DNA from 3 places in the Metabacillus sp. YM-086 genome. Region 3 is predicted to be linked to each of the others. Evidence: riboswitches for the same ligand, from Rfam matches in the RefSeq annotation. Region 3 holds a riboswitch; each other region holds the start of a gene.
The links. A riboswitch is a leader RNA that binds a small molecule or an ion and turns the genes downstream of it on or off. The one in region 3 is predicted to bind cyclic di-GMP.

Region 1: linked by a shared signal. The riboswitch ahead of ACEWK1_RS24955 (hypothetical protein) and the one ahead of ACEWK1_RS06810 (hypothetical protein) in region 3 are both predicted to bind cyclic di-GMP.
Region 2: linked by a shared signal. The riboswitch ahead of ACEWK1_RS07650 (anti-repressor SinI family protein) and the one ahead of ACEWK1_RS06810 (hypothetical protein) in region 3 are both predicted to bind cyclic di-GMP.

Annotation. Positions count from the first base shown of each region.
Region 1 is NZ_JBLUOI010000102.1:1,174-6,382, reverse strand. It holds gene ACEWK1_RS24965 (methyl-accepting chemotaxis protein) at 1-1,521, opposite strand, end outside; gene ACEWK1_RS24960 (helix-turn-helix transcriptional regulator) at 2,006-3,361, shown strand; cyclic di-GMP riboswitch class I at 3,880-3,964, shown strand; gene ACEWK1_RS24955 (hypothetical protein) at 4,030-4,350, shown strand; partial or broken gene ACEWK1_RS24950 (hypothetical protein) at 5,198-5,209, shown strand, end outside.
Region 2 is NZ_JBLUOI010000012.1:40,508-45,716, reverse strand. It holds gene ACEWK1_RS07660 (DEAD/DEAH box helicase) at 1-939, shown strand, start outside; gene ACEWK1_RS07655 (YqhG family protein) at 965-1,762, shown strand; cyclic di-GMP riboswitch class I at 2,094-2,178, shown strand; gene ACEWK1_RS07650 (anti-repressor SinI family protein) at 2,210-2,356, shown strand; gene ACEWK1_RS07645 (helix-turn-helix domain-containing protein) at 2,457-2,792, shown strand; gene ACEWK1_RS07640 (hypothetical protein) at 3,050-3,244, shown strand; gene ACEWK1_RS07635 (hypothetical protein) at 3,313-4,095, shown strand; gene ACEWK1_RS07630 (PqqD family protein) at 4,095-4,361, shown strand; gene ACEWK1_RS07625 (signal peptidase I) at 4,351-4,827, shown strand; gene ACEWK1_RS07620 (ABC transporter ATP-binding protein) at 4,824-5,209, shown strand, end outside.
Region 3 is NZ_JBLUOI010000010.1:86,857-92,065, reverse strand. It holds gene ACEWK1_RS06840 (DUF3298 and DUF4163 domain-containing protein) at 1-86, shown strand, start outside; gene ACEWK1_RS06835 (DUF3862 domain-containing protein) at 361-798, shown strand; gene ACEWK1_RS06830 (adenylate/guanylate cyclase domain-containing protein) at 998-2,263, opposite strand; gene ACEWK1_RS06825 (DUF3307 domain-containing protein) at 2,375-2,707, shown strand; gene ACEWK1_RS06820 (Crp/Fnr family transcriptional regulator) at 2,708-3,397, opposite strand; gene ACEWK1_RS06815 (hypothetical protein) at 3,693-4,079, shown strand; cyclic di-GMP riboswitch class I at 4,093-4,186, shown strand; gene ACEWK1_RS06810 (hypothetical protein) at 4,303-4,665, shown strand; gene ACEWK1_RS06805 (hypothetical protein) at 4,650-5,209, shown strand, end outside.

The DNA.
Region 1 (5,209 bases), on a different contig from region 3:
TGCGGATACTTCTTGAGTACTAGCTGACATTTGTTGAGCAGTTGCTGCCATTTCATCAACCTGTTTCCCCATTGCATCCATTGATCCTAATATTCCATCGAAACTTGATTGTGTCTTAGACACAATACCTAATCCATTCTGTACTTCTTGTTTAACTTGCTCCATCGAGTTGTTAGAATGAGTCATATCATTTTGTATTTGTACAATTAATTCAGAGATTTGGTTAGCTGAACTTTGAGACTGTTCAGCTAGTTTTCTAACTTCATCAGCCACTACAGCAAATCCCTTTCCATGTTCCCCTGCACGTGCCGCTTCAATTGTAGCGTTTAAGGCTAATAGGTTTGTCTGATTAGCTATATCTGTTATTGCATTCGTAATATCACCAATTTGCTTTGATCTTTCATCCAACAATTTAATAACATGACTGGTTTCATTAACTGAAGAATGGATAGTGTTCATTTGTTCAGCGGTTTCTTGAACATATACTCCACCTTGTTTTGCACGATCACTAGCTTCCACGCCAGACTCTGCCAGTAATGAAGAACGATCAGCAATGTTTGCAATCCCTATGGATAATTCCTCAAGAGCACGAGCACTTTCTTCAACACTTTGTGTTTGAGATTCTGATCCATTTGCAATTTGTTGGATTGAATCTGTAATATGTTCTGTAGCCTTACTAGTTTGTTCAGCTCCAGCAGTTAATTCCTCTGAAGAAGATGCGACTAGTTCTGAGGATTTCATAACATTTTGGATCAAATCACTTAGGTTTTCCTTCATATTATTAAAACTTTTCGAAAGATCACTTAGTTCATCACCAGTTTCATCAATAATAGTTGTAGTAAAGTCACCGTATCCTGCATTTTCTAATGCTGATGAAATAGTAGTAAGTCGTTTAGTTAATCCTCGTGTAAACCATAAAACAATGAAAGTAGCAATTATAATGATAGTAATCACTAAAATTAAAAATATTGTTAAAAAAGAGGACAATATATCATCTATAATTGCTTGTGGGGCTCCTACATAGAGAATACCAATTGCCTCTCCATTTTTATCTTTAATTGGCATATAAGCGGTTTGATAGGTTTGCCCAGCCACAGTTGCTTGACCATAATAGTTATTGCCTTCTTTTAGCACAGCATCTGCGACTTGATGTGACACTTTTGTACCAACAGCTCTATCTCCATTAACTCTCACATTAGTTGCGATTCGTGTATCTCCTTGAAATATTGTTACAGTATCCCCAGTATCTTGCCCTATTTTATCAACAGCTTCATAGTTATCATTGAATGATTCATCACCTTTAAGTAATTTTCCGTTATCAATATGCCACTCACCTGGATACTTGTTGTTAATATAACGTTCACTTAAAGCAAGATCCCCTTTTGCTTTTTCAATTGCAAATGTTTTTATACCATCTGTAACTTCCCGAACAACTACAACGCCTATTACAATAGAAAGTAACAGGACAATACCCAAAACAATAAGGTTTATTTTAGCCCCTAATTTTAAGTTCAATTTCATAAATGAATTCCTCTTAAACATGCTTTTCCCTCTTTCCGCCTTTTATAAGTGCTTACAATACAAGCTCAATAAGTCTTCTGATAATTAATATCCCAACAAAAAAACACTTTCTTACTAGACGTATCCCGTTCTAGAAAGGAAGTGTTTTAGTGTTTTAGCAGGTACGCTACTAAAATTCCTAATTCTCCTTAATAATAAGTAAAGTAATGTTAATAAGCGACAGGTTCACTGCTCTACATCAGACATTAGACCTTACAATTAAAGTGACTTTTGAACTATTTGTTTGAATTATAAATTAAATTATAGCATCAACAAATAAAATTTCAACGTTATTTTTTAAAAAAAATACAAAAAAATTCATTTATTCTTATAAATAGAGTAATTCTTTAACACAAGAACACACTAAGATTACGATTATTATCATAGACATAGTAAAATAGTATTGATATTTACTTTGATCAGGAAATGAAAAAGGAGAATTTATATGAGCAATCAAATACCTAGACATAACAACATCGGAGAAAAAATAAGAGCGAAAAGAAAAGAAATAGGTATGACCTTAGGAGAATTAGCTAAGGGAATTTGTTCTGTTGGCAAGTTAAGTAATATAGAAAACGGGAATACTCCTGTATCTAATCAGGACTTAAATCAGTTTAGTGAAAAACTAAATACACCCATAAGTTACTTTTCTGATCCGAACATTAATGAAAGGTTAAGAGAAATTGACTATCAAATACAAAAAATTAAAGATTTAATTGGTCTAAAACAATGGCATTATGTAGAAAAAGAACTCTCAACTTTTAAGAACAAAATTGATACTTATCAAATTAAAAGTAGAGATATTGATTATCAATTCCTTAATGGAATCTATTGTTTAAGAAAAAATAATAATAAAAAAGCAGAAGAATACTTATTAAAAGTAATTAATTTGGAAGAAAACAATAATTACAATTTACGCTTGAAATTAAAAGCATATAATGCGATCGCAAGTATTTGGTTCGACGAAAAAAGGATATCTAAGAGTTTAAACTTACTTGACAGAGCTTTGGCTCTCTCAAATGAAAGTCCTACTATTACAAAGGAAGAAAGAGATAACATATATTTTAATCTATCTATCCTTTATCTCTATATTGGATCCTATTCAAAAGCTCTAAAGAGTATAAATAATGTCAATCATCATTTAATTTATCCTCTTGAAACAGAATATATTAATTTACTTATTAGATATCTAGAGAATATAAAAATTGGGGATATTAGAGAAGAATTGCTCTTATTAAGAGAAAAACTTCATCTAAAGAACGATAAAGAGGGAATTTTTAGAGGCTGGGCTTTAACTATTTATACTATTATGACTTCTTATCCAGAAGCAGAATTAGCTACTAAATTAAAAGAAATATTTTGGATTGATGCTGAAATGGTTTTTCAAATGGATGAATTTAAAGAAACTAGTTTATCCATATATCAATTAGGAATCTATGTTTTATTAGAAAACAGCCCTGATATTCAATTTATCAAAAAATTAATTAATAAATCAAAAACTATTCTTGCTGATATAGACTGTAAAATAATTCGCTCTAGAAACTTTTACTTAGAAGGCAAATTTTATAAAAACCTATTGAATGATACCAATAAAGCTCTTTCTCTATTTTACAATGCTTTGGATCTTTTGGAAAATGACTATGAAGGTCTTTTGAAAGCCGATATTCTTTATGAAATCTGTAGAATTAAGGCAATAGAAAGTGAGGCAATGACAGCACTTGAATTATACCACGGTCATTTAGAGAGTCAGTTTTTGTTCACTCACTTTCATGAGTTAACTTTACCTTCGTTTAAATTTTAAAATAGTAAAATTTATTCATGAGATATAAATGGATAAAGTAAAGGTTAGTCATCATATATGACTAGCCTATTTTAATCAGCCAAGACCCTATGGTTAATTGAACACAATTGTCCATTTTTATATAGAAAGACTCTACCGTAAAGATTGTCGATTAGAGTTGAGCCTTTCTACCTTACGGTTAATTGTGCTCCACCCCCTCATAGAACCGTGCTTGGCACTATTAATGCACACGGATCCTCTCAGTTATCATTCATCTCTTATCTAAATTCATAAATATATAATATATACTTTAATACTAGGTGAAGGCAGTGAGTACTTATTGAAAAATAGCTTGAACTTATTCCACGTAAAGGATTTTCTTTGACTTCTTCTATTGAGCTAATTAATAAATTCACGATTTTTATTCCGAATTCTGACACTTGGTAGATTATCTGTGATGCAATAATAGTAAATTAGAAATTATTTATTTGTAGATTTTTGTTGAAATATAGTATAAAAGTCTTTAAAATCCAATGTATGGTTGAAAAAGGCAAACTTGCCGAAAGGTAAGGACGCAAAGCCACGAGTCTAAAGTCTTATGACTATGACAGTCGGGTTGCCAAGATAAATAGCTTAAGCTTAATTGAATATCTATTGGTAACCCCTTTTTATTAAATGGAGGGGATATAATGAAACGTACTGAAATACAATTGGCAATAAAAAAATTCAATCAATTGTTAACTATTTACCCGGATAACAAAGATTCAACGTTTTACTTTTTGAATTTTTTAAAACAGTTTCTTAGAATTAAAAGTCCAAAATCCGAACTTTGTCTAGTTTCATTTATTACAATTTTAAAACACGAAAGACCTATTATTTTCTATGAGTTTCGTAAACGTGGAGAGTATGACAACGTTATTAACTTTATGATACATCTTACAGTAGTAGACTACGAAAAGGCAAAGAATGACATAAACAACATGTCAATAAATAGAACAAGTGTAAATTAAGTGCTTATCCTTTAATACTGAACCTTCGAGAATAAGCTATTGTTTCTTATAAAGGTCAAGATTAAAGCTTGTTAAGTTTATTCCTAAAAAAATAATAAGGATTATAGCCCTATTATTGTAAATACTAAATATATGTTGTTCAAAGCAAATTTTTCCCCCAGAAGGGAAAAAGGTTTAAGTTGAAAAGTGATGTTTCTATTTTTAAGTAAACTTTCCAAACTTGACTTTACTGTTTTGCAACTTGCCATATTATTATTTTTAATAACTAACAAAGTAGCAAAGAGTAAGTTATTTAATTCGATTGTCGACTAGTCCACTGTCCATCTCAAAATAAAATATGTTGAATATACTTTTAATGAGTATCATCTTCAATATTCATCGTAGTATGTCACCTTGGAAGAGTGACTTATTACAAACTTTTTTCTCCTTTAGGGCTATTATTCGAACGATGGGTAATAGCCTTTTTCTGTGTTTAGACAATATAAGATTAACTATTCAAAATTTATGAGTTGTATTTATCAGATTTGGTAAAAATAACTTCATAAATTGTTGAGGAGATTTTTACTATGGATAAACAATAACAGAATAAAATTGATGAATTACAGAAAATAGACTTACTTCATTCAAAAGAATGGTTAAACTATTGGCAAGATTACTCGTCATTTAGTCATTGGCAATTCTGGGTTGTTTTAGCATTATTAATTATCCCGTTAATTTTTCTTTTAATTTTTATAAATAAAAGAAAAGCCTTATTATTGTGTTTCTATGGTTATAACGTTCATGTTTTTTTACCTATGTTGATGTATTTGGTGCAAGCAAAGCATATTGGTTTTACCCATATAAAGTTCTTCCGATTCTC
Region 2 (5,209 bases), on a different contig from region 3:
CGTGAATTAATTAACAAAGTAATGATTCGAAACCGTCGTGGAGACACCGGCATTGACTGGCCAAAACGGAATGTTGAAACAGTTCCGATTGAGTTTTCCGAAACCGAGCAAAACCTTTATGACACGATAACAGCTATAAAATCGTCTTCACAATATGCAGCAAATGCCTTTTCGATCATGACACTCCAACGTGAAGCGTGCAGCAGTCGTGAAGCCGTTTATATGACTTTGAAAAAAATGTTGGATTTGCCGGAAGAAGAGGAAGCTGCTCTACCAAATGAGGTTATTAAAGATATTATGATGGCGATAGACGGTGTAACACAAAACTCAAAAGCTCTGAAAGTTGTAGAGTTAATCAAAGAAATTGACGATAAAGTTATTATCTTTACTGAATACCGTGCTACTCAGTTTTATTTACAATGGTTTCTACAACAAAACGGTATCAGCTCTGTTCCCTTCCGCGGAGGTTTTAAGCGAGGCAAAAAAGACTGGATGAAAGAACTATTCAAAAACCGTGTTCAAGTACTAATCGCAACCGAAGCCGGTGGTGAAGGGATTAACCTACAATTCTGTCATAATATTATTAACTATGATTTACCATGGAATCCAATGAGGCTGGAACAACGGATTGGACGTATCCACCGCTTAGGACAAGAACATGACGTAAACATCTACAATATGGCAACAAGAAACACTGTTGAAGAACATATTCTCACTCTTTTATATGACAAAATTAACTTATTTGAAAAAGTCATCGGAGATCTTGATGAAATTTTAACTCGACTAGAAATCAAAAACTTTGACGAGCATATTCAAGACATTATGATCAATTCAAAAAGTGATCGTGAAATGAAAATTAAAATGGAAAATTTAACATCTATTCTTGATTATGCCCAACACTCACAAGAACAACGAAAAGCGGCTAGTGGTGACAAATAAATTTTTCTGAAAGGTGGCGAAAAGCATGCAACAAGAACAAATTCACAGCTATTTAGAAAGCTTCTTCACAGCCAATTCCTGTGACATCATTGAAAAAGGTCAAGGCTACATGACTGTTCAGCTAACCATTGAAATGGACAAGGAATTAATGAACCGCCCCTTCTACTGGCATTACCTAGAAAAAACAAACGGTGTTCCGAACCCGATGAAGCTCACACTGATCACAGACCAAAATCGTGCTCCAAGTGATCTTAAAGGCGAGGTCATGCACTTCGGTGCCCCCCGCCTTCACCAAATTTTTCGTTCGACAACAAATTTAGGTAGCTATATCCGACTTTTTGAGCAGGTCAAAGAACCAGGTGGAAACATCCCACTACACCCTTGGATTGGTGTTAACATTATAGTTTCCTATCAGTGTGACATGAAAAAAGATCAGCTCTATTCGATTGGATTACATTTGGTAAGTGGGACCTTAGTAGAAAACTTTCAAGAAAAACTTGAGAAATTGGAGCTAACACCGAAGATCCCAGACCTTTGTTTTACCATGACACCGTTAATCAAACCCCAAAGTGGACTTAAACGGATTGAGCAGTTTATTATGCAATCTATTCATGAACAAGATCATTCCTGGGCGGATAAAGCGCGCGAAAGATGGAATGAGGATTTGAAGCTTTTGGATCATTTTTATGAAGATATGGATGAGAAGCCCGATTGTTATGAGGTGGAAAAGGAAGCGTTGAGGGAGCTTTATGAACCGCAGATCAATATTTCGGTTCAGAATGGTGGGATTTTTTATTTGACTCCGCAGGGGATATTTAAATAGTATTACGAAATGACAATCGGTACCGATTGTCATTTTTTTGTAAAATGTTCGACAAAAATTCAATTTTAGACACGACTTCTTATATTAATAATTTGTTAACAAAAACCCCTTAACATACTAAAAACCCCCCTAAACAGACAACAAATCAGGACTAATTACCCGTTTAATATTACAGTAAAATTAAAAAAACCATCAATTAAAGAAATTTTTCCTTATCGACACCATTCTGCACACTTTCTAAAAATTCCCTTTTATAATAAGAATAGTTAATAAGACAGACATTTTTCAAGGACTTTTGCAACGTTAGGTCAGTCATTCAGTGACAATATAATCAGTTCAAAGGCAAACCTATTGAAAAATAGGGACGCAAAGTCACAGATCTTCAGAATTAAAACTAAGATGGCTGGGCTGCCTGGAATACAGGAGTATTTTAGGAGGATGAGATAGTTGAATAATGAAACGATACACAATCTTATTAAAGACAGACAGCTTGACCACGAATGGGTTGAATTAATTTTAGAAGCATTGGAAATTGGTATTAGTGTAGAAGAAATTAAAGAATTCTTTATTAAGATGGGAAGTCCTGCTGTTTAACTCATTCTTACATAAAATTTTTTTGGAAAACCGTTCTCCATATCAAACAAATCCCTTCTTTATATGTTATAATAGCATTATTAAAGGAAGGTGACTTGACGTGATTGGCCCACGAATTAAAAAATATAGAACCCAAAAAAACCTATCATTATCCGAACTAGCAGAACGAGCAGGAGTTGCAAAATCATATTTAAGTTCGATTGAGCGCAATCTCCAGTCAAATCCTTCTGTTCAGTTTCTGGAAAAGGTGTCATCTGTACTCGGTGTATCGGTAAATACCCTCCTAAATGAACAAAATGAAACGGATCCCGAAGAACTTGACTTAGAATGGACAAAACTTGTTCAAGATGCGATGAAATCCGGTGTGTCTAAAGAACAGTTTAGAGAGTTTTTGGAATTTAATAAGTGGAGACTACAGAACGATAATGATAAATGAGAGCATGGTTGGTGGCTTAGGCTGCTTATTGTGCTTTTTTGTTTTTATGTTGTTATTTATAATGAACATGAATATGCAGATATTTTATAATTTCGTTCATTTTAAAGAAAGTACTTGTCGAAAATTAGGACTTTCCTTTTAGGAATTAGGTATATATAATGTTATTGAGAACAACAAAGTGTATAACGAACTATAACAGACAGACTTCCTCACTCTGTTTGTTCTTTATAAAGAATTAAAATAGGAGGTGAGAAAAAATGACACAAAAAATTACTAGTGATCGTCCAATTGTTTTGGAACATCAAGCAATTCGGTTTGAGACTGCTCAGAGTTGGAATCCAGGTAAAGGAAATAGAGATCATAAAGGAACAGGAAATGATGGAATAAACTTTCCACCTTCTAATCCAAATACTATTCCAGGAGGAGCTGGAACGCCCGGTAAAGGAAAATAAATAAATAAATAAAACTGAAAATGGGGGTCAGCTTTGACCTCCTTCATAGAAAAGAGGTAAAACCTAAAATGTATTCTGTCAAATTTAAAATAGCAGAACACCATTTTTTAGCCCATAGTTATTCTAATAAGATACCAGATATAATAAAGAAAATTATTCTTCAGTTCAATTCTGAAGTTAATACACCTGACCTCACCTTACAAATTGAAAATGGGTATGGTATTCCATTTGAAAATTGTATAGTAACCATTACTAAAACTGAAGAGTATATTTCTTATAAACGCGCTGATTATCTAATTCGTGTAGATCATTTATACAGAAACGCAATGATTTGGGTACATGATGAACTTGCTTTAAAACATGCTTTAATGAATTTGTATAGCTCTTTTATCGTCTATCATAATTGGGGAATCCTACTTCATTCTTCTTGTGTTATTGATAACGACAATGCACATATTTTTTCCGGACATTCTGGTGCGGGGAAATCTACAGCTGCAAGACTTTCTTCACCAAGGGAATTATTATCTGATGAGGCATCTATTATTAAAATTTCCCCTGACAGTGTAACTGTCTTCGATTCCCCTTTTAGAAGTGAATTAAATAGTAAATGCATAAATACATCATTTGAGTTAGGGAGTATTCAACTACTACATCAATCTCTAAAGAATAAAAGAGAACAAATACAAAAATCAAACAGCATGCTACATTTAATGGACAAAGTCTTTTATTGGGATGATTCTCCCAAGGAGACTACTAAAATCTTTCATTTGCTCCATTACCTAGTACACCAAGTACCAATCTATGACCTCCATTTTCAAAAAAACAATACCTTTTGGGAGATGATCTCATAATGACACAGTATATCAAAAAAAGTGATTATGAAGCTGTTCAGCTTGATGATCAGTGGATTATATTAAATACAGACCAATTTACAGTAACAAAATTAAATGATTTGGGTGGATATTGCTGGTCTTTACTTGACTCACCTCAAACTGTTGAAAGGATGACGCAATTGATTGAGGAAAAATATCTTTTAGATAATAACTCCCTTTCTTCTAGTATACAAGAATTTCTACAAGAGTTAATAGAATATGGATTGGTCCAACATGCAGTTTAATCAAGATACTGTCGAGTTATTACTAATAACTATAAAAAAATACGGTTGGATAGATCTACCCTCGTATGGTACTAGCATGTACCCTTACATAAAAAAAGGAAACATATGCCGTTTTGTTGCATTTGATGAAATGAACGTTAAAAAAGGAGACATTTTACTTTATCATACAAACTCTGGTCAATTAATAGCCCATCGATTACTTTCTGTTCTAAAACAAGATAATAATCAGAAACAATTTGTTTTAAAAGGTGATACAAATCTATGTACAGATGAGCCTATTAATCAAAATCAAATAATAGGTAAGCTTATCACAATCCAAACTACAAAAAGTAAGAAATACACAAATAAGTTCCCCTCCATTGCCTGGAGCAAGTTCATATTATCTTTTCCAATTGTTTCAAGGCTACTAAGATACTATCTGTCATTAGAATATCAATACAAAAATCGTTCGGGAGTCTCTACATGATAACTGATAAACTATCATCTATCTTAAAGGAAATAAATTTAAAAGGAATCAAGAGAACCTTTCAGTTATTAGGTCCATATATCCTTTCTAGCTGGAAATCGTATACTGGAATTATCGTTATTTTATTCGCAGATATTTTTTTAACTATCGGTTTTGCTTGGTTCTTTGGAACAATTACAGATGCAGCAGTATCTGGGGAATTCGATAAAATTAAATCCTTACTGCTTGTTGTATCAATCCTAATTGTTATCAGCCAAATAGTTACCTTTTTTAATACCTATTTAGAATCCTATGTAACAAGTAAAATAAAAAGAGATCTAAAGGAATATGTCCTAAAACAAATTATGTTGTTACCCACTAGTAAACTGTCAAAAATCCGTAC
Region 3 (5,209 bases):
TTAAACTATTCTTCCAAGAATACGAAGTAGCCCCATACGCATCAGGAAACCCAGAAGTGATTGTACCTTCTGTTGTTTATAATTGAGGTATAATTGAGGGACAGGTTCCTTGTCCCAGCGATTTATGGAATTCGTCGAAGTTCCTGAGGTGTAATTGAATAGTAAGTAAAAGTAAACTAGCGACTTTCAATGGAAAGATCGCTAGTTTTTTTGTGGTAAATCAGTAATGGATAACGTCATATCTTTTGTATGATTTACCACTCATTATAATGGATGGGACAAAGTGCCTGTCCCCATGTCCCTGTAGAAATGTTATCCTAATAATAGGAAACTTTTAAAATAGTGTGGAGGTATGTATTCTTGAAATCAAACAATAAAAAAGTAGGTTTTCTAGTTGCAGCGATCGTTGTTGTGATTATCTTAGTTGGGCTTATCATTTGGGGCATAAATAAAGGTAATGATGCTACTAAGGAAGAGTCTCAACAAGAAGAGAGTCAAACAACTGAACAAACAGAAGATTCAGCAGATAGTTCAAACGAAGAGGAAAAGTCAGAGGTGAAGAATGAGGCTGAACTTCTAACAGTAGAAAAGTATAAACAAATTGAAAATGGCATGACATATGATGAAGTGAAACAAATCATCGGTTCCGATGGGGAAATCATGTCCGAGGCAGGAGAAAAAGGATCCGAGGTTCACACAGTTATGTATAAGTGGGAAACTGGCGATGAAAATAAAGCCGCAAACTTTACGTTTCAAGGTGGACAACTGATTGATAAGACTCAGATTGGGTTGGAATAGGGGGACAGGTTCCTTGTCCCTCTGTATATCTATTAAAAGGAAATTGAAAGTAGATATGGGTTTTCTAGACTAAGTTATTAAAGGGTTGTCCATACAGGACAACCCTTGTTTTAAATAGGAAAATGTTTAAGAAGGTAAACCAGACCTATGATTAAATATGGTAGGAAAGGAAAGCCAAAATTGGACAAGGAACCTGTCCCTATAACAAATAAACCCGAACCATTCCGAGGCCTTTTACGTTAATTTTTCCGCGTTCGATAAAGTCGAATTTATCTTTGAGGATCGTGAAGGTAGCTTCGGATACTTGGACTTTGCCATTAATGCCTGTTGATTCCATTCGAGAGGCGGTATTAACGGTGTCTCCCCACATGTCATAGGCGAATTTATTTTTACCAATGACTCCAGCAACGACTGGGCCAGTGTGGATGCCAATTCGAATATGTAATGGTAATTTTGCTTGCTCTTTAAGTGAAGAAATAACTTTTATCATATCTTCAGCTAAATGGACGATCTTCTCAGCGGATTCCCTTGAATCAGATCCTACCTTCGATGACACCATATAAGAGTCTCCAATTGTTTTAATTTTTTCCACATCATATTTCTCGGAAAGTTCATCAAAAGCGGTGAATATTGTATTTAAAATCATAACCAGCTCGGAAGCGGGGAGAACACGAGAAATTTTAGTGAACCCTACAAGGTCAGCAAAAAGGATCGTAACATGCTCATGACTATCAGCAATAACGGTATCACCAGATTTAAGCCTATTAACCACATGAACAGGCAATATATTTAATAATAACTCTTCTGATGCTCTGCGCTCCTCTTCAATGATTTTTTGAAAAATAAAATCCCGTCGGCTGAAATATTCTAAAAAATAGCATGTTGTTGTGCAAAGTAAAGAAAAAGCACCTAGCATGAAAATAATTAACTTTATGATGAGAATTTGTTCCTCGGATGCAACAGGGAACTGGTAGAATACTGCAACAAAGGCATAGCTAAGGATATAAAACAAAGCTAAAATATTCGCAGCAACAAAGCGAATTCGTACCATACAGTAGGTAACAGCAATGAGGAGAAACACACCTATAAAGTAATAGTTAAATGATATATCATCAGGTTCACTAATCATCATAATCCATTTTAGCCCTATATCAATGGAAAGGAGAATAATAGATATATATAACTGTGAAAAAGCTTGAAACTTTCCTGAAAAATTTAATATATAAACAAAGACAAGAATAACTAGTGAAATAAATCGGATGGCAACCATCTTTCTTTGTTCAACAGCCGGAAAGCTTGCCAAATCAAAGAGCATTAAGGAGATAACAAACACAATTCCAACGGGTATATACCAAACTGCATATTGTGCAGTGAGCTGGTTATAGGCAGTGATATACTGCTTTTCCATTTCGTGAGGAAACTTAAGCTTTTTAGAGTTTATGAGTAATTCTTCGAGACTTTTCATCTTTTCACCAATCATCTAAAAAAATAAATTAAAATGTAATACAGGTTACAGAATAGAACCACTAACCATGTTATCTTGTTAGGTAGTAAAAATAAGAAAGGCTGTGACCAATTGAGCTATCTTCTACTGATTTATGCGCATTTTCTCGGAGACTATCCGCTACAAGGGAAATACCTAGCTGAAACAAAGGGTAAAAACATAATAAGTCTGATTGCGCACTCTGTGATATGGACAGGTACAGTATCGATAGCGGGTTTTCTCATTGGCTTTCAAGTCACTTTTGTTGATGTGATATTCCTATTTGTTGTCCATGGAATCATCGATTATTTAAAAGCAAATCAGCTTTGGTTTTTTCGTAAACTTAGCCCTGAAGGACTGGGTTTAGTTGTAGATCAATTGCTTCATGGCGTTCAAATACTTATTTTTGCTTTATCAAACTATTAGTCATACACCAACTTGCTCTTCTAAATGAGTTAGTTTTTTAATTGAAATCTTTTTACTTTCTATACTAATCGTATTGCTCTGCTGTAATTCTACTAACACCTTTGAAACAGTTTCTCTAACGACGCCTGACATATCAGCAATTTGTTGATGTGTTAGCTTAAGGTCAATTAAAATTTCTCCTTCAATTATTACCCCATAATCCTCGGACAAATCAATTAGTGTTTTAAGAATTCGAGTTCTAGCGTCTAAACTTGTTAGACTTCTAATCATTTCATTGGCTTTACGCAGTCGTTTCATTGAAACATATAATAGCTTAATCGAAATGTGAGGATTTTTTTCTAGTAACTTAGTAAAGTCTGATCGATGAATAGTATAAACAGTACAAGGTTGTAGGGCCTCAGCGTTGGCCGAGCGCTGTTCATTGTATTGAAGAATCCCCATTTCTCCAAAATAATCTCCATCTTTTAAAATCGTCAAAATGGTTTCTCTCGTAAAATCCTCTCTGAAGATTTTGACACTACCTTTTTCGATAATAAAAAGTTCTTCTCCATAATCTCCTTCGTGAAAAAGAGTTGTCCCCTTTTTAAATGTTTTCTCACGGAACAGTCTTTGAACTTCAGACAATTCTTCTTCGTTTAAATCATGAAATAAGTCGATGCTTTCTAAAAGTTGTCTTGGAATGTTTGTCATGTTTTTTACCTCAAAAGTACTAGGAAGTATGATAGAAAATGTGATCAATTTAACATTTTTTATGTTAAGGATCACACAGAATATTTCGGGTAGATACGAGATAATCATACATGAAAGAGATGAACGTTGTTAAGTAGTTTTTGGAAAAAGGATAGGAGGAAATTCCTAATAGGTGAGATAGCTAATCCTATAATTAAATTTTCTAAACATACAACTTCTGTAATGGGAGTAACAGACTGACTATTCATCTACTGTTAAAATTCTACTTAATCATAAAGTTAAGGGGGACTTATTCATGGAAGTTATTATTTATATTATTGCAGGTTTCGTTATTTACAACCTGGTAAAAAAATCAAAAAAGAAAGCAAAAGGATTATCAAGATCAAGGGTAGCTGCAGGTGTTGGAGGTGCAGCAACAGCAGCATTCTTACATCAACTAATGGAAGACCAACAACTAGATCAAGATATGATTGATCAATTAGAGCAGCTGAACTTACAGCAAATGCAGGAATTTGCCCTGCAAAATGAGCTTTTAGATCAAATGGAAATGCAAAGAATGATGGATGAATCTATGGATCCGTATTTAAATCCAGGTATTGATGTAAATATTGATGAGCACTACCATGGGCACGATCATGGCATAGATCATTCATTTAACGATCATAATCACCATCAGTTTTAAAAAATAGAATATATGTTAATATTGGCAAACTTTCCGAAAGGGTAGGACGCAAAGCTACGAGTCTAAGATTCTAACAAAATTAGAATGATGATCGTCGGGCTGCTTATACACGAACTGTATTGCGACGACTACTTGACTTGTAGTCTTTTTTTATGGGGATACTTGACTTGTAGTCTTTTTTTATGGGGACAGGTTCCTTGTCCCAAAATTAGGAGGTAGGAATATGGGATTAATTTTTCTCTTAGTTATTTTAGCTAGTTTAGTAGCTTTTTATTTATTGTTTGGGTTATTACCTAATACTCGAAAGTGGTTAAACACTTATAAGGTTGAGTGTCATGAGGAATTATCACTTCTCGAAAAAGAAATTCAACAGATTACTAGAGTTAGAGAAGACCTAGAGCGTCGTGAGAAAATACAAAATCAGGAGTTCTACGAGTTACTTGAAAAAGAAGAACAAATTGAAATAAAAAAAGAACAAATCATCAAATTAGAAGTAGAGAAGGAAATGTTAGTCAAAGATCTATCAAAGCTCCGAATGGAATATAAAGCAAAACTAGAGGAGGGATTATCATGGAATGGCTTTTAAATATAGACATGATTTTAGATTTAAAAGGTAGTGATGTGTATGCATATCTTAAAGTATTGGTTAGAGGTGTTATCCTTTATTTTCTTTCCTTCTTTTATTTAGCCGTGGGTTTCTTGATCATTGATTTAATAAGAGAGAAAAGGGGATCATCAAATCAAATGATGAACTTTATCATCACTCTATTTTTCCCATTCATATCTTCATATATTTACAATGATTATGAAGCTGAATATAGAGTGAAAATAGATGCTGGGTTTCATACAATATTATTTGCTGCTGGAGTTTTATCACTTCAACCTGAAACATTAGAAATTATTCCATCATTTCATTTCGTGTTTTACAGTCTCCTTGTTACAGCACTTTTATCCATTCACCTTCGAAATCAAGCACTAACAAAACTAGCAAGTAAGGAAGAATACTTCAGAAGAGAAGTAGAAAAGGTCGTAACGAAGAAAGATCAGTTAATAGCATTAAATGAAGTTAAAGAAAAGGAATTACAAGAAATGAAGAAAGAATTCATATGGAAGAAAAAAGCAGTCACAAC